One region of the Streptomyces sp. Root1310 genome, then DNA from elsewhere that is predicted to be linked to it. Evidence: riboswitches for the same ligand, from Rfam matches in the RefSeq annotation. Region 1 holds a riboswitch; the other holds the start of a gene.
What was found. A riboswitch is a leader RNA that binds a small molecule or an ion and turns the genes downstream of it on or off. The one in region 1 is predicted to bind glycine.
Positions count from the first base shown of each region.

Region 1 (10,017 bases):
CGCACGTGAGCAGCACGAATGTGCGCAGGGTCACGCGCGGGCGGGCGTCAACGCGCCCAGTGTCTACTTCTGGCGCTTGTAGAACGGCAGCGCCACGACCTCGTACGGCTCGTGGCTGCCTCGGATGTCCACGCCGACGCCCGTGGTGCCCGGTGCCGCGTGGGCGGCGTCGACGTACGCCATCGCGATCGGCTTGCCGAGGGTGGGCGAGGGGGCACCGGAGGTGACCTCGCCGATCACCTCGCCGCCCGCGACGACCGAGAACCCGGCGCGCGGGACCCGACGACCCTCGGCGACCAGGCCGACGAGGACGCGCGGGGGCTGCGATTCGGCGCGCCCGGCGGCCGCCTCCAGCGCCGTACGCCCGACGAAGTCGCCTTCCTTGTCGAACTTCACCACCCGGCCGAGCCCCGCGTCGAACGGGGTGAGGGAGGTGCTGAGCTCGTGCCCGTACAGCGGCATGCCCGCCTCCAGGCGGAGCGTGTCCCGGCAGGACAGGCCGCAGGGCACCAGCCCGGCGCCCTCGCCGGCCTTGGTCAGCGCCTGCCACAGCTCTACGGCGTGCTCCGGCCGTACGAACAGTTCGAAGCCGTCCTCGCCGGTGTAGCCGGTGCGCGCGATGAGGGCGGGGACGCCGGCGACGGTGCCGGGCAGCCCGGCGTAGTACTTCAGGCCGTCCAGGTCGGCGTCGGTGACGGCGGCGAGGATGCCGGGGGACTCGGGGCCCTGCACGGCGATCAGCGCGTAGGCGTCGCGGTCGTCGCGGACCTCCGCGTCGAAGCCCTCGGCCCGCTCGGTCAGCGCGTCCAGCACGACCTGCGCGTTGGAGGCGTTGGCCACCACCATGAACTCGGTGTCGGCCAGCCGGTAGACGATCAGGTCGTCCAGGATGCCGCCGTCCGCCCGGCAGATCATCGTGTAGCGGGCGCGGCCGGCCTTGACCGCCCCGATGTTGCCCACCAGGGCGAAGTCGAGCAGGGCCGCGGCCTGCGGGCCGGTGACGGTGATCTCGCCCATGTGCGACAGGTCGAAGAGCCCGGCCCTGGTGCGGACGGCGTGGTGCTCGTCGCGTTCGGAGCCGTAGCGCAGGGGCATGTCCCAGCCGGCGAAGTCGGTCATCGTCGCGCCGAGCGCGCGATGCACCGCGTCCAGGGCGGTGTGGCGCTGCTGGGCGGTCTGGTCGGATGCGGGGTCGGTACTGCTCATCGGGCGTTCGTCTCCCAAGGCATGACGGCACGGCGAGGTCGTTCCTCCCCATCTGTCATCGGAACCTGAGAGGTTCGCCATGACGGCCCGCGACGGGATCGTTCATGACTTGCACCTTGGGTGGGGCCACTGGAGACAGCGGCCCGCTTTTCAGATGTGCCTCGCCCGCGCGGTAACGGGGCCTGAGAGATTCAAGGGAGGGACTTGCTCCTTCGGCGCCCCAGCGAAGCTGCTGCTGAGGACTCTCCCGCGCGGATTCAAACGGCCGGTATGCAGTTGGCGCGGCCATCATTGCACGGCTCGCCCCGATCACGGCAGGCCGCATCTGTAACCGGCTTGTGTCGCTACGCGTACGAAATCGCCGGGCGCGGCGCATTACCTTCTCTTTACGCTCGGTGGGGATGAGAACACCATCTGACCCCAGGGGAGGACGATCACGGTGAACAGGACGACCAGGGCAAGGTCCACGGCATTCGCGACCGGCTCGGCGATCGCGCTGCCCGCGCAGCCCGTCGCCCCGGTCCGGGAGGCGTGCGGCCCGCGGCCGGCGCCCGTCGTCCGCGACCTGCGCGAGCGGGCCGGCCGCAGCCCGCACGGCCTGCTCTTCGGTCCCCGTGACCTGGTCGTGGTCACCGGTCTGCCCGGCAGCGGCAAGTCCACCCTCATGCGGCGGACCGTGCAGGGCATCCGCGTCGACTCCCAGGACACCCGGGACCGCTGGGACGCCCGCGCCCCCCGCTTCCTGCCCTACGGCCTCTACCGCCCGCTCGTCCGGATCGCCCACTACGCCGGACTGCGCCGGGCGCTGCGCGGCGGCGAGGGCGTCGTCGTGCACGACTGCGGTACGCAGGCCTGGGTCCGTGACTGGCTGGCCCGCGAGGCCCGCCGCCGCGGCGGCACCCTCCACCTGCTGCTGCTGGACGTCACCGCGGACACGGCGCTGGAGGGGCAGCGCGAGCGCGGCCGGGGCGTCTCCCGGTACGCGTTCCTGCGCCATCGCCACGCGGCCGCCCGGCTGGCGCGCTCGGTGGAGAAGGGCCGGCTGCCCGCGGGCTGCGGCTCGGCGGTGCTGCTCGACCGCGCGGCGGCCGACACACTGCGCCGCATCGGTTTCACCGGCTGAGGGCTCGGGCGCGACCCCCGGTACCCGCTAGCCTTTCAGCCACAGCGAAGTGAGCGGTTCTCAGCAGGCGGTAGGCAGATGGATTTCCCCCCGGCCAACTTTCCGACGGACTTCTCCGCGGACTTTCCGGCGCAGGCACACCCCCATCCGCACGGCGGATGGCCCGGCAACGAGCTGGAGGAGGTGCTCTCCGTCTCCCTCGGCGTGCCGGGAGCCGGCGGCCGGATCGTGGAGGTGCTCGGACGCAGCTTCGTCTGGGTGCCGCTGCCCGGCGGCGGCGGCCCGCACAGCGGCCCCCTCGACCTGCCCACCATGGAGATCGAGGGCCAGGTCTACGTGCCGGTCTTCAGCTCCGAGGAGCAGTTCCGGCAGGTCGTCGGCTCGCACATGTCGTTCACGATCGCGCCGGCGGTGGAGTTCGCCCGGGGGCTGCCCCCGCAGGTGGGCATCCTGGTGAACCCGGACGGCGTGGTCGGTGTCCCGCTGCCCCCGCCCGCCGTGGCCGAGCTCTGCCGGGCGGGCCGCACCCCGCTGGACGGCACCGCGGCCGGGGGGCGGGTCCGCCTCTACGAGCCCGACTGGCAGGACGACCCGATGGACTTCCTGGCCGCGGCCGCGGCCGAGTTCGAGGCCACGGGCGTGGTCCGCACGGCCCGCCGCTGCCTGGCCGCCATCGAGACGGCGGACCCGGTGATGTTCGTGGGCGTGGAACTCTCCCGGCTGGAAGGCGACCTGAGGGCCCTGCCGCTGGAGGCCCTGGGCAGGGCTCTGGGCAGGACCTCGGCCCCCTGGCCGGTCAACCTGGTCCTCCTGGACGTCGCCCAGGACCCGGTGGGCGACTGGCTGACAGCCCGCGTCCGCCCCTTCTACACGAGGGACCGGTGAACCCGGCCGAGGGGCGCGGGGCCGTACCCGGATGCGGCCCCGCCGCGGGGCGCGCCCGGCCACGCACGATCCGCAGCCCGAAGATCACGGCAAGCCCCGAGCTCTCAACGGCCGGACCGGCGGAGCGCCTAAGCTGGACTCCGATGCGGGGCAACTTCTCGAAGGGGCGATAAAAAGTGAGCGCTGGCACTGCCGCGACCGGCTCGGTCGAGCACATGCTGCGCCAGGTCACGCCCGGGCGCTACGACGCCTACGAGGCGCTCCTGCGCGCGCTCGCGACCCCCTCCTCCGGCCAGGTCTGGATGCTGCTGTGGCACGGCCAGGCCGGCTCCCCGGACGCCCAGTACGGAAACATGGAGGTCGAGGGGCACGGCTACGCGCCCTGCGTCACCTCCGCCCAGGAGCTCAGCGCGAGTGGCTGGAACAGGTCGTACGAGGTCGTCGACGGGCTGGACGTGGCCCGCACGCTCTACCCCGACCACTACGGCCTCTGGCTGAACCCGCACGCCCCCGGCGGCGGGGTCGGCATCCCGTGGCTGGACCTGCGCCGGATCGCCACCGGTCTGGAGCGCCAGCCGGCCGGCCCGCTGCGGCTTTCCGAACCGGGCATCGAGATCCCGCAGTTCTACGCCCTGCTCGCGCAGAACGCCCACCGTACCCCGGCGGTGCGCGCGTTGCGCCGCGCCTGGGTGCAGCCGGCGCTCGGCGCGCCCTATCTGGCCATCGGGCTCGACGTGTACGACTCCTCGCCGCCGGCCGTGGACGCCGTGCGGGCGATGATGCAGCAGTCCATCGGTGCCGTGCCGGACGGGCTGCCGGTGTCGACGGTCGCCATGACGGACGAGTACGACCCCGTCGTGATGTGGATGCGTGCCACCGCCCGGCCCTTCTACGACCGCGAGGCGCACGCCCCTGCCCCGGCCCAGGCTCCGGCCGGCGGCTACGGCTATCCGCCCACCGGACGTTACTGACGTCCGAAACGGGTCCCGCCGCGGAGTGGGGGCCGAATGTCTTCGCGCGTAGATGGCGACGATATAGACCGGTTTTGTCCGATCTGCCCCAATAAGTCAGTGTCCGGGGGGCGTTACCCGCCGTCCGGATAACGGAACCCCTCTACCCGGATCACGTTTACGCATCCATTCACTGCCAAGTCTGGCAACAGATCGCCAAAGCGTTGAAGACTCCCGCTCCAGGGGACTTATCCCCTGCGTATTACGGACTGATCACGCCGCTACAGCGGCAAGTGCGGGCCGGCTACCGCCGGTTGAGAGGGGTCCCTGCCAGATGACGGCACCATTGCACGAGCCGACCGCGGAAGCGGCCCCGAGCGCGGCCGAGGAAGCGTCGGTCGCCACCAGCGGCGCCAAGGCCGTTCAGGGCCGTTCCCTGGGCCGGATCGCCTGGGAGCGCCTCAAGCGGGACAAGCTCGCCCTCACGGGCGGCGTCGTCGTGCTCGTCCTGGTCGTGGTCGCGCTTCTCGCGCCGGTCATCACCGGGCTGCTCGGGCAGGACCCGAACGAGTACCACGAGAACCTCATCGACCCGCTCTTCGGAACGCCCACGGGCTCCCTGGGCGGTCTCAGCGGCGACCACCTGCTCGGTGTCGAGCCGGTCAACGGCCGCGACATCTTCGCCCGCATCCTCTACGGCGCCCGGATCTCGCTGCTGGTCGGTTTCCTGTCGGCCGTAGTCGCGGTGATCCTCGGAACGGTGCTGGGCATCCTCGCCGGCTTCTTCGGCGGCTGGGTCGACTCCCTCATCAGCCGGGTGATGGACGGTCTGCTCGCCTTCCCGCAGCTGCTCTTCATCATCGCGCTGGTCTCCGTCATGCCGAACGACCTGCTCGGCCTCTCCGGTTCGAGCGTGCGTGTCTTCGTGATGATCCTGGTCATCGGCTTCTTCGGCTGGCCCTACATCGGACGCGTGGTGCGCGGCCAGACGCTCTCGCTGCGAGAGCGCGAGTACGTCGAGGCCGCCCGATCGCTGGGCGCGGGGCGGCTCTACATCCTGTTCAAGGAACTGCTGCCCAACCTGGTCGCCCCGATCGTCGTCTACACGACGATGATGATCCCCACCAACATCCTCACCGAGGCGGCGCTCAGCTTCCTGGGCGTCGGTGTCAAGCCGCCCACCGCCTCGTGGGGGCAGATGCTCTCGAGCGCGATCGACTACTACGAGTCCGACCCCATGTACATGGTGGTCCCGGGTGTGGCGATCTTCATCACCGTGCTGGCCTTCAACCTCTTCGGTGACGGCGTCCGGGACGCGCTGGACCCGAAGGCCTCGCGCTGATCCGCCCCGTCGGGGACCAGCGAACACAGCGAGCCGCAGAACCGCCGAACACACGGCGCCCCAACCGTCCCGTGGTCTTCACACGGGGTATCTCTCATCTATCCGGAGGATCCGAGATCGTGACTACCCAACGCACCTCAGGGCGGCGGAAGCAGGCATTTGCCGCTGCTGCCGCGGTCGCCGCGCTGCTGACCACGGCGGCGTGCGGCGGCGGTGGAGACGACGGCGACAAGGGCTCGAGCTCCGGTGCCGCCGGCTTCGACGCCGCGAACAACAAGGTCGCCCAGGCCTCCGCCGCCAAGAAGGGCGGCACGCTGAAGTTCGGTGCCGCGCAGGATGCCGACTCGTGGGACACCACGCGTGGCTACTACGGCATGATGTGGAACTTCGCGCGCTACTACAGCCGTCAGCTCGTCACCAACAAGGCCGAGCCGGGCGCTGCGGGCGCCGAGGTCACTCCGGACCTCGCCACCGAGACCGCGAAGGTCACGGACGACGGCAAGACCTACACGTACACCCTGCGTGACGGCATCACGTGGGAGGACGGCAAGCCGATCACGTCCAAGGACGTGAAGTACGGCATCGAGCGCGTGTGGGCGCAGGACGTGCTGTCCGGCGGTCCGACGTACCTGAAGGACGTGCTGGACCCCAAGGGCGAGTACAAGGGCCCGTACAAGGACACGTCCGCGGACAAGCTCGGTCTGAAGGCGATCGACACGCCCGACGACAAGACCATCGTCTTCCACCTCCCGCAGGCCAACTCGGACTTCGAGGAGATGCTGGCCCTGGTCTCGGCCTCGCCGGTCCGCCAGGACATGGACACGAAGGCCAAGTACGGCCTGAAGCCGTTCTCCTCGGGCCCGTACAAGTTCGCGTCCTACAGCCCGGGCAAGGACCTCAAGCTGGTCCGCAACACTTCCTGGAAGCAGGCCTCGGACCCGATCCGCAAGGCCTACCCGGACCAGATCACCATCAAGTTCTTCTCGGACGCCAACCAGCTCGACCAGCGTCTGCTCAGCGGTGACCTGGACCTCGACCTGAACCAGACCGGCATGTCGCCGCAGGGCCGCACCACCGCCCTGAAGCAGCACAAGGCCAACCTGGACAACCCGGTCACCGGCTACGTCCGCTACGCGGTCTTCCCGCAGAGCGTCGCGCCGTTCAACAACATCGAGTGCCGCAAGGCCGTCATCCTCGGCGCCGACCACGTGTCGCTCCAGACCGCCCGCGGTGGTCCGGTCGCCGGTGGCGACATCGGCACCAACATGCTGCCGCCGTCCGTCCCGGGTGCCGAGGGCCAGAAGTACGACCCGTACGAGATCTCCGGTGCCAACAAGAGCGGCAACGAGGCCAAGGCCAAGGAGGCCCTGAAGGCCTGCGGTCAGCCGAACGGCTTCAAGACCACCATCGCGGTGCGTAACAACAAGCCGGTCGAGGTGGCCACCGCCCAGTCCCTCCAGGCGTCGCTGAAGAAGATCGGCATCACCGCCGAGATCGACCAGTACGACGGCTCGCAGACCGCCGGCATCATCGGTAGCCCCTCGAACGTGAAGAAGAAGGGCTACGGCATCATCATCATGGGCTGGGGTCCCGACTTCCCGTCCGTGCAGGGCTTCGGTCTCCCGCTGTGGAGCAGCAAGTACATCTCCGAGAGCGGTAACAACAACTACGCGCTCATCAACGACAAGACGATCGACGGTCTGTTCTCGTCGTACGTCACCACGCTGGACGACGCCGGCAAGACCAAGATCGCCACGGAGATCAACCACAAGGTGATGGAGGGCGCGTACTACCTGCCCTTCGTCTTCGAGCGGTTCCTCAACTGGCGCTCGGACAACCTGGCGAACGTCTACACCACCGACGGTTACAGCGGTCAGTACGACTTCGTCAACCTCGGCCTGAAGAACCCGAAGAAGTAGTCCCGGCACACCCGCCGAACGGCACGAAAGGCAGGTGAAGGCCGGCGCGGCGTGATCGCGGGTCACTGGACACAATCCGGTGGCCCGCGGTCCGCGGCGGGCCGAGAGCTGTGCTCGCTTACCTCATCAGGCGGCTGTTCGCCGCCGCAGTGATGCTCGTGGTCATCGTCATGGTGGTCTTCGGCATCTTCTTCCTCATCCCCAAGTGGGCTGGCGTAGACATCGCCTTGAGCTTCGTGGGCAAGCAGGCCGACCCTGCCGCCGTCGAGGGTGTGCGCGAGAAGCTGGGCCTGGGCGACCCGATCTACGCCCAGGTCTGGGAGTTCTTCAAGGGCATCTTCGCCGGCCGGACCTACACGGGCGGTGGCGATTCCATCCACTGCGCCGCCCCGTGCTTCGGCTACTCCTTCCGCAGTGAGCAGGCCGTCTGGCCGGTGCTGACCGACCGCTTCCCGGTGACCCTGGCGCTCGCGCTCGGTGCCGCCGTGCTGTGGCTGATCTTCGGTGTCTCGGCGGGCGTGCTCTCCGCGCTCAAGCGGGGCAGCCTGTGGGACCGCGGCGCGATGGTGGTCGCGCTCTCGGGTGTCTCCCTCCCGATCTACTTCACCGGCATGATCGCCCTGTCGATCTTCGTGTACGGACTCGACCTGTTCGACGGGCAGTTCGTACCCCTGGAGGACAGTCTCAGCGGCTGGTTCGGCGGGATGATCCTGCCGTGGGTCACTCTCGCGTTCCTGTACGCGGCCATGTACGCCCGCATCACCCGGGCCACCATGCTGGAGATCCTGGGCGAGGACTACATCCGCACCGCCCGCGCCAAGGGCCTCAAGGAACACACCGTCATCGGCAAGCACGCCATGCGCTCCACGATGACCCCGCTGCTGACGATGCTCGGCATGGACCTCGGCGCCCTCATCGGCGGCGCGATCCTGACCGAGACGGCGTTCAACCTGCCCGGCCTCGGCCAGGCGGTGCTCAACGCCATCAAGAACCAGGACCTGCCCGTCATCCTGGGCGTCACCCTGATCACTTCTCTGGCGGTGCTCGTCGCCAACCTCGTGGTGGACATCCTGTACGCCGTGATCGACCCCCGAGTGAGGCTCTCATGACCGAACTCAGCAAGAGCGGAGCGGCCGTGGGCGAACCCACCCCCGCCTCGCCCGCGCCGACCGCCTTCCTCGAAGTGCGCGACCTCAAGGTGCACTTCCCGACCGACGACGGTCTGGTCAAGTCCGTCGACGGGCTCAGCTTCCAGCTGGAGAAGGGCAAGACCCTCGGCATCGTGGGCGAGTCCGGTTCCGGCAAGTCGGTGACCTCGCTCGGCATCATGGGCCTTCACACCGCCGGCCAGTACGGCAAGCGCAAGGCCCAGATCTCCGGTGAGATCTGGCTGGACGGCACCGAACTGCTGTCCGCCGACCCGGACCACGTGCGCAAGCTGCGCGGCCGCGAGATGGCGATGATCTTCCAGGATCCGCTGTCGGCACTGCACCCGTACTACACGATCGGTCAGCAGATCGTGGAGGCCTACCGGATCCACCACAACGTCGACAAGAAGACCGCCAAGCGCCGCGCGGTCGAGATGCTCGACCGGGTCGGCATCCCGCAGCCGGACAAGCGGGTCGACAGCTACCCGCACGAGTTCTCCGGCGGTATGCGTCAGCGCGCGATGATCGCGATGTCGCTGGTCAACAACCCCGAACTGCTGATCGCGGACGAGCCGACGACCGCCCTGGACGTGACCGTCCAGGCGCAGATCCTCGACCTCATCCGCGACCTCCAGAAGGAGTTCGGCTCCGCGGTCATCGTGATCACCCACGACCTGGGCGTCGTCGCCGAACTCGCCGACGACATCCTGGTGATGTACGGCGGCCGCTGCGTCGAGCGGGGACCGGCCGACAAGGTGTTCTACGAGCCCCGGCACCCCTACACCTGGGGTCTGCTCGGTTCGATGCCGCGGCTGGACCGCGAGCAGCAGGAGCGCCTGATCCCGGTCAAGGGCTCCCCGCCCTCGCTGATCAACATCCCGTCCGGCTGCGCCTTCAACCCGCGCTGCCCGTACGCGGACCTCCCGAAGGACAACGTCACCCGCACCGTCCGGCCCGAGCTGGCCGAGGTCGGCAGCCGGCACTGGGCCGCCTGCCACCTGGGCACGGAGCAGCGGGAGCGTATCTGGACCGAAGAGATTGCGCCGAAGCTGTGAGTGACGACGAGAAAGCGGTGAAGATCCCCGCGCAGGCCCAGGGCCCGACGCAGGGCGCGACCCTCACCAAGGACGCCGCCCCCGGCGAGGTCCTGCTGAAGGTGACCGGCCTGCAGAAGCACTTCCCGATCAAGAAGGGCCTGCTCCAGCGGCAGGTCGGGGCGGTGCACGCGGTCGACGGCATCGACTTCGAGGTCCGCTCCGGCGAGACGCTCGGCGTCGTGGGCGAGTCCGGTTGTGGCAAGTCCACGATGGGCCGGCTGATCACCCGGCTGCTCGAACCGACCGCGGGCAAGGTCGAGTTCCAGGGCAAGGACATCACGCACCTCGGGGTGAGCGGCATGCGTCCGCTGCGCCGCGATGTGCAGATGATCTTCCAGGACCCGTAC
Region 1 is NZ_LMEQ01000003.1:300,337-310,353, reverse strand. It holds gene gcvT (glycine cleavage system aminomethyltransferase GcvT) at 64-1,206, opposite strand; glycine riboswitch at 1,367-1,466, opposite strand; gene ASD48_RS12415 (AAA family ATPase) at 1,640-2,329, shown strand; gene ASD48_RS12410 (enhanced serine sensitivity protein SseB) at 2,408-3,214, shown strand; gene ASD48_RS12405 (enhanced serine sensitivity protein SseB C-terminal domain-containing protein) at 3,430-4,185, shown strand; gene ASD48_RS12400 (ABC transporter permease) at 4,499-5,506, shown strand; gene ASD48_RS12395 (ABC transporter substrate-binding protein) at 5,626-7,425, shown strand; gene ASD48_RS12390 (ABC transporter permease) at 7,536-8,534, shown strand; gene ASD48_RS12385 (ABC transporter ATP-binding protein) at 8,531-9,628, shown strand; gene ASD48_RS12380 (dipeptide ABC transporter ATP-binding protein) at 9,625-10,017, shown strand, end outside.

Region 2 (10,017 bases), on a different contig from region 1:
GCCCGACCAGGAGCAGACAGCGCCACAGGTCGCCCAGGAACACCGGGTCCTGGAACAGCCGGGTGAAGTTGTCGCCGCCGATGTAGTCGTCGGGCATGCCGAAGCCGCCCCAGCGGAAGAAGGAGGCGTACAGCGCGAACAGCATCGGGAGCAGCACGAGCGTGCCGAACAGCACCAGTGCGGGCACCTGGAAGCCGACGGCGGTGAGCCAGTGCCGCGCCCGCCGCCGCGCCCGGCTACGGCCCGGGCCGGCGGACGGGGGCGGCGGGCCGACGTCCGGACCGCTGCGCTTGTCGGGAAGGAAGGTGGAGGTCATCGCCTGCTACTGCTCTTCCTTCGCGACCTTGGTGATCGACTCGGTGACCTGCTGAGGCGACTTGGACCCGGCGATGAGGGCGGCGACGCTGTCGTTGACCTCTTGGCCGAGGGCCGGCGCGTAGGCCTGGTCGAGATAGAGCTGGAAGCCGGTGGCGCCCTTCAACTGGGCCTGTACGGCCTTGATGTTGGGGTCGCTGATGGCGCTCTCGGCGGCCGGTACGACGGGCAGCACCCCGGTCTTCTTGACCAGTTCGGTGTCCGTGGCGGCGCTGGCGAAGAACTTCAGGAAGTCGACGGCCGCCTGCGGGGCGTCCTTGCGCAGGGCGTGCCCGCCGCCTCCGCCGAACACCTCGGTGATCACGCCCTTGCCGCCGTCGACCGCGGGGAAGGGGAAGAAGCCGAGGTTCGCCCCGAGCCCCTTGCCCGCGTCTGCCTCCACCACCGGCGCCCACTGGCCCATGAGCTCCATCGCCGCCTTGCCGTTGCCGACGGCTGCGGCCTGGCCGGTGGGGCTGGAGTAGGCGGCGCCGAGGAAGCCCTTCTGGAACGGCTGGAGATCGACCAGGTCCTGGAGGTGCTGTCCGGCCTGCACGAACCCGTCCCCGGTGAAGTCCTTGTCCTCCCCGGCCGTGCGCAGGGCGTCGACACCGGCGGTGCGCATCGCGAGATAGGCCCAGTAGTACATTCCGGGCCACTTCTCCTTGCCCGCCAGGGCGATCGGGGTGATCCCGGCGGCCTTCAGCTTGCGCACCGCGTCGAGGAAGCCGCTCCAGGTGGTCGGGGGAGCACTGACCCCGGCCCGCTTGAAGAGGGCCTTGTTGTACCAGAAGCCGATCATGCCGATGTCGAACGGGATGCCGTACGCCTTCTTGTCGAGCAGGTAGGGCTCGCGGGCGACCGGGAGCAGGCCGTCGCCCCACTCCTTCGTCCGCTCCGTGAGGTCCTCGACGAGCCCGGCGTCGACCTGCTGCTGCAGGACACCGCCGCCCCAGGTGTGGAAGATGTCGGGCAGCTTCCCGGAGGCGGTCAGCGCCGTCATCTTCGACTTGTAGGCGTCGTTCTCCAACTGAACGATCTTGACTTTCACCTTGGGGTTCTGGGCCTCGAACTGCTTGGCGAGAGCGGCCCATACGTCCTTGGTCGGCTGGGTGGTGGAGATGTTCCACCACTCGATCGTGGTCGTCCCCGACGACCCTCCGTCCGAGTCGCCGCCGCAGGCGCTCAGTGCCGTCATGCTCAGACCGGCCGCGGCGGAGGCCGCCAGAAAGCCGCGGCGGGAGAGTGCCGGGTCGCCCATCATGCGCTCCTTGATAGATCGAAAGTTTCGAACCAGATCCAGAAAGCTTCGCTGCTGCCGCACCCTAGAGACACCCTCCGACGGGTGGCAACCCCTTGAACACAGGGAATCCAGGGGTCTTTTCGCGAGAGAAGGCGCAGCGGGGCGCCAGGAGGCTCCGAAACATTCGGATCATTCGGCGAACATTACGAAGCGCGGGGGTATGGCGAACGAGCGGCCGGAAACAAACCAGGCGGCTCGTCACGCTCCGCATCCGGCCCGCGACCAGTCTTAACGGAAGCTTGACGCCGTGCGGCCCATGATCCAAGGGCCCTGGCGTCACTCTCCGCTTACGCTGATTCCGCCGTCCGCGTGATGGCCGAAACCGCACGCCGATCCGCACCTCAGGAGCGCCCGATGGCCACCACCGAGCACCCTTCCCCGGGTCGCCTGCGCGCCTGGATGCTGGAGGGCCTGTCCGACATGGGCAAGGGTCACGCTCACCAGGCGCCCCCGGACGCCGAGGCCGCGCCCGAGCACAAGGGCCAGCGCTGGTACCGGGTGATGTGCCTGACCGGCGTCGACTACTTCTCGACCCTCGGCTACCAACCGGGCATCGCCGCCCTCGCGGCCGGCCTGCTCTCGCCGGTGGCGACGATCGTGCTGGTGATCGTCACCCTCGCGGGCGCCCTGCCGGTCTACCGGCGCGTCGCCGAGGAGAGTCCGCACGGCGAGGGCTCGATCGCGATGCTGGAACGGCTGCTGTCCTTCTGGAAGGGCAAGCTGTTCGTCCTGACCCTGCTCGGGTTCGCCGCCACCGACTTCCTCATCACGATCACCCTGTCGGCGGCGGACGCCTCGACCCACCTGGTCGAGAACCCGCACCTGACCAGCGCCCTGCACGACCGGCAGATGGTCATCACGCTCGTCCTCGTCGCCCTGCTCGGCGCCGTGTTCCTCAAGGGCTTCCTGGAGGCCATCGGCGTCGCGGTCGCCCTGGTCGTCGTCTATCTCGGCCTGAACGTCGTCGTCGTGGCGGTCGGCCTGTGGCATGTGGTCACCGAGGGCCATGTGGTCACCGACTGGGCCGACGCGCTGACCGCCGAACACGGCAACGTGTTCGTGATGATCGGTGTCTCCCTGCTGGTCTTCCCCAAGCTCGCGCTGGGCCTGTCCGGCTTCGAGACCGGCGTCGCGGTCATGCCGCACGTCCAGGGCGACCCGGACGACACCGCGGAGCACCCCGGGGGCCGCATCCGGGACACCAAGAAGCTGCTGACGACCGCCGCCCTGATCATGAGCGTCTTCCTGATCGCCACCAGCTTCATCACCACGGTGCTGATCCCGGAGAAGGAGTTCGAGTCCGGCGGCCAGGCCAACGGGCGCGCCCTCGCGTACCTCGCCCACGAGTACCTGGGGAATGCCTTCGGCACGGTGTACGACGTGTCGACGATCGCCATCCTGTGGTTCGCCGGCGCCTCCGCCATGGCCGGGCTGCTCAACCTGATGCCCCGCTACCTCCCCCGCTACGGCATGGCCCCGCACTGGGCCCGTGCCGTCCGCCCCATGGTCATCGTCTTCACCCTGGTGGCCTTCCTGGTCACCTGGATCTTCGACGCCGACGTCGACGCCCAGGGCGGCGCCTACGCCACCGGCGTCCTGGTCCTGATGTCCTCGGCGGCGATCGCGGTGACCATCGCCGCCCGCCGCGCCCGGCAGCGGGGCTGGACGGTCGGCTTCGCCGTGATCTCGGCGATCCTGCTCTACGTGACCGTCGTGAACGTCATCGAGCGCCCCGACGGCGTGAAGATCGGCGCCTGCTTCATCGCGGGCATCATCCTGATCTCGCTGCTGTCCCGGCTGGCCCGCGCCTTCGAGCTCCGGGTGACCAGCGTGACGCTGGACCCGATGGCGGAACGTTTCATCCGGGACATGGCCAGCCGCCGGATACGGTTCATCGCCAACGAGCCCGACCAGCGCGACAAGGCCGAGTACCGCGACAAGATCGAACAGATCCGGCAGGACAACGACATCCCCGGAGGTGATTTCGTCTTCGTCGAGGTCACGGTGGTCGACCCCTCCGAGTTCGAGTCGGGCCTGACCGTGCGCGGCGAGGTCCTGCACGGCCGCTACCGCGTCCTGACCCTGGAGTCCTCCTCCATCTCCAACGCCCTGGCCGCGCTGCTGCTGCACACCCGTGACTCCACCGGCTGCATCCCGCACATCTACTTCGAGTGGACCGAGGGCAACCCCTTCGCCAACTTCCTGCGCTTCTTCCTGTTCGGCCAGGGAGAGGTCGCGCCGGTCACCCGGGAGGTCCTGCGCGAGGCCGAACCGGACCGCGACCGCCGCCCCCGCGTCCACACGGGCTGACCCGCCCCGGCCGTCGTTCCGCCCCGCCCCGAAGCCACGTGCCCCGACCCGCCCCGTTGCGACGCGACCCGCCCCGTTGCGACGCGACATCGCCGGGCGACGCCGGACGACGCCGGACGGCGCCCGTCACGGCCGGGCGACGCATACCCGCACATCACTCACATAAGGTCACTCGCGGCCTACCGTTGACGCTCATGAGCCTGAGCATCCGCAACCAACTCCCCGGCACCGTCACCGCCGTCCACCCCGGCGAGGTGATGGCCACCGTCAACATCCATCTGGACGGTGGCCAGGACCTCACGGCGGCCATCACGCTGGAGGCCGTGAACCAACTCGCCCTCACCGCCGGCGCCGCCGTCCATGCCCTGGTGAAGTCGACGGAGGTGTCGCTGGCCACCGGCCGGGTGGACGGCCTCTCGATCCGCAACCAGCTCGACGGCACGATCACCGGCCTCGTGACCGGCGCGGTCATGGCCTCGGTGAAGGTATCCATGGACGCGGGGGTACTCACCGCGTTGATCACCAAGGAAGCCGCCACCGACCTCGGCCTCTTCGTCGGCTCCGACGTCGTCGCGCTGATCAAGGCGACCGACGTGGCCCTGGCGACTGCTTAGCACGCGGGAGGGCCCCCGCCCGGACGGACGGGGGCCCTCACCCACCGGCTCAGTCCTCGTACGCGTCCAGCGGCGGGCACGAGCAGACCAGGTTCCGGTCGCCGAAGGCCTGGTCGATCCGGCGCACCGGCGGCCAGTACTTGTCGGCGGCCGACACACCGGCCGGGAAGACGGCCTCCTCACGCGTGTACGCGTGCTCCCACTCCCCGCCCAGCGCGGCCGCGGTGTGCGGGGCGCCGTGCAGCGGGTTGTCCTCGGCCGGCCACTCGCCGGCCCCGACCTTCTCGATCTCCGCGCGGATCGCGATCATCGCCTCGCAGAAGCGGTCGATCTCGATCAGGTCCTCGGACTCGGTCGGCTCGATCATCAGCGTCCCGGCCACGGGGAACGACATCGTCGGAGCGTGGAACCCGTAGTCGATGAGTCGCTTGGCGACGTCGTCGACGCTCACGCCGGTCGCCTTGGTCAGCGGCCTCAGGTCGATGATGCACTCGTGCGCGACCAGCCCGCCCGGCCCGTTGTAGAGCACCGGGTAGTGCGGCTCCAGCCGCTTGGCGATGTAGTTGGCGCTCAGCACGGCCACCTGCGTGGCCCGCTTGAGCCCCTCGCCGCCCATGAGCCGCACATACGCCCACGAGATCGGCAGTATCCCGGCGGAGCCCCAGGGAGCCGCGGAGATCGGCCCCACCCCGGTGTCCGGCCCGGCGGCGGGCTGCAGCGGGTGGTTCGGCAGATACGGCGCCAGATGCGACCGTACGGCGACGGGTCCGACACCCGGGCCGCCACCGCCGTGCGGGATGCAGAACGTCTTGTGCAGGTTCAGGTGCGAGACGTCGCCGCCGAAGTGCCCGGGCTTGGCGAGGCCCACGAGCGCGTTGAGGTTGGCGCCGTCGACGTACACCTGGCCGCCCGCCTCGTGCACCTGGGCGCAGATGTCGGCGACGTGCTCCTCGAACACCCCGTGCGTCGACGGGTAGGTGATCATCAGCACCGACAGCTCGTCGCGGTGCTTCTCGATCTTCGCCCGCAGGTCCTCGACGTCGATCTCGCCGTCCTCGGCGGTCTTCACTACGACGACCTTCATGCCGGCCATCACGGCACTGGCCGCGTTCGTGCCGTGCGCGGAGGACGGGATGAGGCACACGGTCCGCTGCTCGTCCCCGTTGCCCCGGTGGTACCCGCGGACGGCGAGCAGCCCGGCCAGCTCGCCCTGGGACCCGGCGTTCGGCTGGAGCGACACCTTGTCGTACCCGGTGACCTCGGCGAGCCGCTCCTCCAGCTCGCGGATGAGCGTCAGGTAGCCCTCCGCCTGCTCGGCCGGCGCGAAGGGGTGCAGCTGCCCGAACTCGGGCCAGGTGACCGGCTCCATCTCGGTGGTCGCGTTGAGCTTCATGGTGCAGGAGCCCAGCGGGATCATGCCCCGGTCCAGCGCGTAGTCCCGGTCCGCGAGCCTGCGCAGGTAGCGCAGCATCGCGGTCTCGGAACGGTGCTGGTGGAAGACGGGGTGCGTCAGGATCGCGTCCGACCGCAACAGCCCCGCGGGCAGGGAGTCGGCGGTGGCCGCGTCGAGCGCCTCGATGTCACCGTCCACCCCGAAGGCGGCCCACACGGCGGACACCTGCGCCCGCGCGGTCGTCTCGTCGCAGGCGATCGACACCCGGTCGGCGTCGACGAGGTGCAGGTTGACCCCGAGCTCGCGCGCGGCGGCGACGACCTCGGCGGCCTTCGCCGGCACCCGCACGGTCAGCGTGTCGAAGTACGACCCGTGCACGACCTCGACACCGCCGGCCTCGAGCCCGGCGGCGAGGATCGAGGCGTACCGGTGCGTGCGCCGCGCGATCGAACGCAGCCCGTCGGGGCCGTGGTAGACGGCGTACATCCCCGCCATCACCGCCAGCAGCACCTGCGCCGTGCAGATGTTGCTGGTGGCCTTCTCACGCCGGATGTGCTGCTCACGCGTCTGGAGCGCGAGCCGGTAGGCCTTGTGCCCGTCGGCGTCCACCGACACGCCCACCAGCCGGCCGGGCAGGCTGCGCGCGAACTGCTCGCGGACGGCCATGTAGCCGGCGTGCGGCCCACCGAAGCCCATCGGCACGCCGAACCGCTGCGTCGTACCGACGGCGATGTCCGCCCCCAGCTCGCCCGGGGACTTCAGCAGCGTCAGTGCCAGCAGATCCGCAGCGACGGTGACGAGCGCGCCGAGCCCGTGCGCCTGGTCGACGAGCCCCTTGAGATCACGTACGGCACCCGAGGCACCGGGGTACTGGACGAGCACGCCGTTGATCTCCCGCGCGGCGATCTCCGCCGGGATTCCGTCGCTCAGGTCGGCGACGACGACCTCCACGCCCGTCGGCTCGGCGCGGGTCTCGATCACGGCGATGGTCTGCGGAAGCGCGTCCGCGTCGATGAGGAAGAGGCCCTTCTTGTTCTTCCCCATGCGCCGGGACAGCGCCATCGCCTCGGCGGCCGCCGTGCCCTCGTCGAGCAGCGACGCGCCGGAGGTCGGCAGCCCGGTGAGGTCGGCGACCACGGTCTGGAAGTTCAGCAGGGCCTCCAGCCGGCCCTGGGAGATCTCCGGCTGGTACGGCGTGTAGGCCGTGTACCAGGCCGGGTTCTCCATGACGTTGCGCAGGATGACGGGCGGCGTGAACGTCCCGTAGTAGCCGAGGCCGATCATCGAGTCGAGGACCTGGTTGCGGTCGGCCAGCGAGCGCAGCTCGGCCAGCACCTCGGCCTCGGTGCGCGCGCCCGGCAGGTCCAGCGCGTCGGCGTTCTTGATCACATCCGGGACCGCTGCGGCGGTGAGCTCGTCGAGCGAGCCGTAGCCGACCTGTGCGAGCATCTTGGCCCGCGCTTCGAGGTCGGGCCCGATGTGGCGCTGTTCGAAGGGAATTCCCTGCTCGAGCTCTGTGAGCGGAATGCGGTGGGCGGTCATTACGGAGGCCTCCTGGTCTGACACGACCTTCGAGGGTCACCACGGTGGGGTACCCGGACGGCCTCCCCCTCTGTCATCTCAACCTGAGAGCTTCACCGGGCGGCCCGAGGGCACCCGGCTTTCACCGTCGGTGAGAGCGGAAGCCGTCGACATCGTCGGCACCCGCCCTGCTTTCCAGAGTGACCTCGTCCGTGCGGTACGTGAGCCTGAGAGATTCCGGGGAGGATTTGCTCCTTCGGCGCCTCCGGTGATGTCCGGAGGACTCTCCCGCGCGGTGTCAGCAGCCATTGTCAGACTACCAGCGGGGTTCCAGAGACTCGCTCGAGTGGCCGCCCGTCCCGATGTGCTCTTTTGTAGTGCTTACGGATGAGTTGCGACCAAGTGGAGGGCCCGTGCAGACCGACATCGATCCGCGCAACCTGATCGGCCGCAAGGCGTTCGACCGCAACGGCACCAAGATCGGCACGGTCGACGAGGTCTACCTCGACGACGCCACCGGGGTGCCCGAGTGGGCGGCCATACGCACCGGTCTGTTCTCCCGCGACGCCTTCGTCCCCCTGGAGCCCAGCCGACTGGTCGAGGGCACCCTGCACATCCCCTTCGAACGGGCCCTGATCAAGGACGCTCCGGACTTCGGCGTGGGTCGGCACCTCTCCCCCGAACAGGAGCTCCAGCTCTACCACCACTACGGCCTCGACGTGGGTGCCGCTCCCCCGCTGCCCGACCGCGACTTCGGCCGCCTGGCGGGCACGGACGACAGCTAGAGCCCCTCAGCCTCTCAGCCCCCCTCAGCCGCAGGCCTGAAGCAGCGCCCCGAGAATCCCGGCAGGGTCGTACAGCGGCCGGGCCCCGTCCGTGACGACTCTTCGGGTGCCGGCGTCGACCGGATCGGTCCGCGCCCAGCGGGCGGAACCGATGCCCACCTCGACCTCCAGACCGGAGTCGGTCACATACCGCCATTCGGTGACGGGCCCCCGTTCCCGGACCCGGACCACCTCCCCCAGAGCCAGCTCACGCCCCCACCCGTCGTCCTGCGCGTACCGGGCAGGCGCCGTCGACAACACGACAAGATCCACGTCCGACTCGGGACGCGCGGCCTCGCGCGCGAAGGAACCGACGAGCAGCAGCCCCACCACGTCGCTCCGGTTCCCCGCCCACCGGGTGACCCGGTCCACCACCCGGCGCATCTCCGCCGCGCGCTCCGGCGACACCCCGGCCGGGTCCGCGAACCGGCCTCCGTGCAGCTTCATGCAGCTCCCCATCCGTCACCGGTGTCCCCCCTCGGGACACCGCCACCGCTCCGACACACCCCACACTTCACACTTCGAACCGCTTCACTCTGTGTAACTGATCCGCCTCACGCGGAGTTCCCGGACTCCACCCCCGACGGCCTCATTCCCGGATGCGGTGCTCCTGCCGCCGCCCCGCCGTCCTCTTCGGGTCTTCGCCGCACCAGCGGCAACGGATCCGCCGGCTCCAGCCCCGGATCGTCGGTCCTGAAGGTGCGCACCCGTCCCGGCTCCGACTCGGGCGTCTCGAACCGCACGGTGACCCGGCCCAACCCGCTGCCCTGCACCCACCCGTGTCCGAGCTCGGTGTGCCGCACATCGTGTCCTGGGCGCCACTGGCGCTCGACCGGCACCGGCACCTCGCCGACGGGCTCCTCCGCGAGTTCCTCGTCCGGTCCGTCCACCCGGTCCTCGGCGGCCTGCGCGAACAGATCCTCCTGTGTGAAGTCCGCCAGTCCGCTGACGCCCACCCCGAGCAGCCGCACCCCGCCCGTCGTGTCCACCGAGTCGAGCAACCGGGCCGCCGCCTCCCGGACCACCCCCGGATCGTCGGTGGGCCCGCGCAGCGTCTCGGACCGGGTGAGCGTGGAGAAGTCGTACCGCCGCACCTTCAGCACGATGGTCCGCCCCGACAGGCCGGCCCCCCGCAGCCTGCGCACACACCGGTCCGCGAGCCGCTGCACCTCCAGCTCCACCCGCACCCGGTCGTGGATGTCCACGTCGTACGTGTCCTCGACCGACACCGACTTGGCCTCCCGCTCCGCCACCACGGGCCGGTCGTCGCGGGCCAGCGCCATGGCGTAGAGCGCGTGCCCGTGCGCCTTGCCCAGCAGCCGCACCAGCTCGTCCTCACCCGCCTCGGCGATCTCGTCGATCGTGGTGATCCCGGCCCGGCGCAGATGGTCCCCCGTCGCCGGGCCGACCCCCGGCAGGGTCCGCACCGACAGCGGGCCGAGCAGGGCCCGCTCGGTCCCCGGCTCGATGAGCACCAGCCCGTCGGGTTTCGCCTGCTCCGAGGCGATCTTCGCCAGCATCTTGCAGGAGGCCAGGCCCACCGAGCCCGTGAGCCCGGTGACGGCCCGTATGTCGGCGCGCAGCCTGATCCCCGCCAGCCGCGCCGACTCGCTGTCCCAGGCCGCTCCCCCGGCGTCCAGGTCCACGAAGGCCTCGTCCAGACTCAGCGGCTCCACCAGCGGCGACAGCGCCCGCAGC
Region 2 is NZ_LMEQ01000005.1:9,195-19,211, reverse strand. It holds gene ASD48_RS13700 (sugar ABC transporter permease) at 1-316, opposite strand, end outside; gene ASD48_RS13695 (extracellular solute-binding protein) at 323-1,615, opposite strand; gene ASD48_RS13690 (APC family permease) at 2,012-3,967, shown strand; gene ASD48_RS13685 (TOBE domain-containing protein) at 4,162-4,581, shown strand; gene gcvP (aminomethyl-transferring glycine dehydrogenase) at 4,631-7,516, opposite strand; glycine riboswitch at 7,701-7,796, opposite strand; gene ASD48_RS13675 (PRC-barrel domain-containing protein) at 7,909-8,280, shown strand; gene ASD48_RS13670 (nucleotidyltransferase domain-containing protein) at 8,305-8,766, opposite strand; gene ASD48_RS13665 (DNA polymerase IV) at 8,874-10,017, opposite strand, start outside.
Region 2: another riboswitch for glycine. It lies ahead of gcvP (aminomethyl-transferring glycine dehydrogenase); the one in region 1 lies ahead of gcvT (glycine cleavage system aminomethyltransferase GcvT).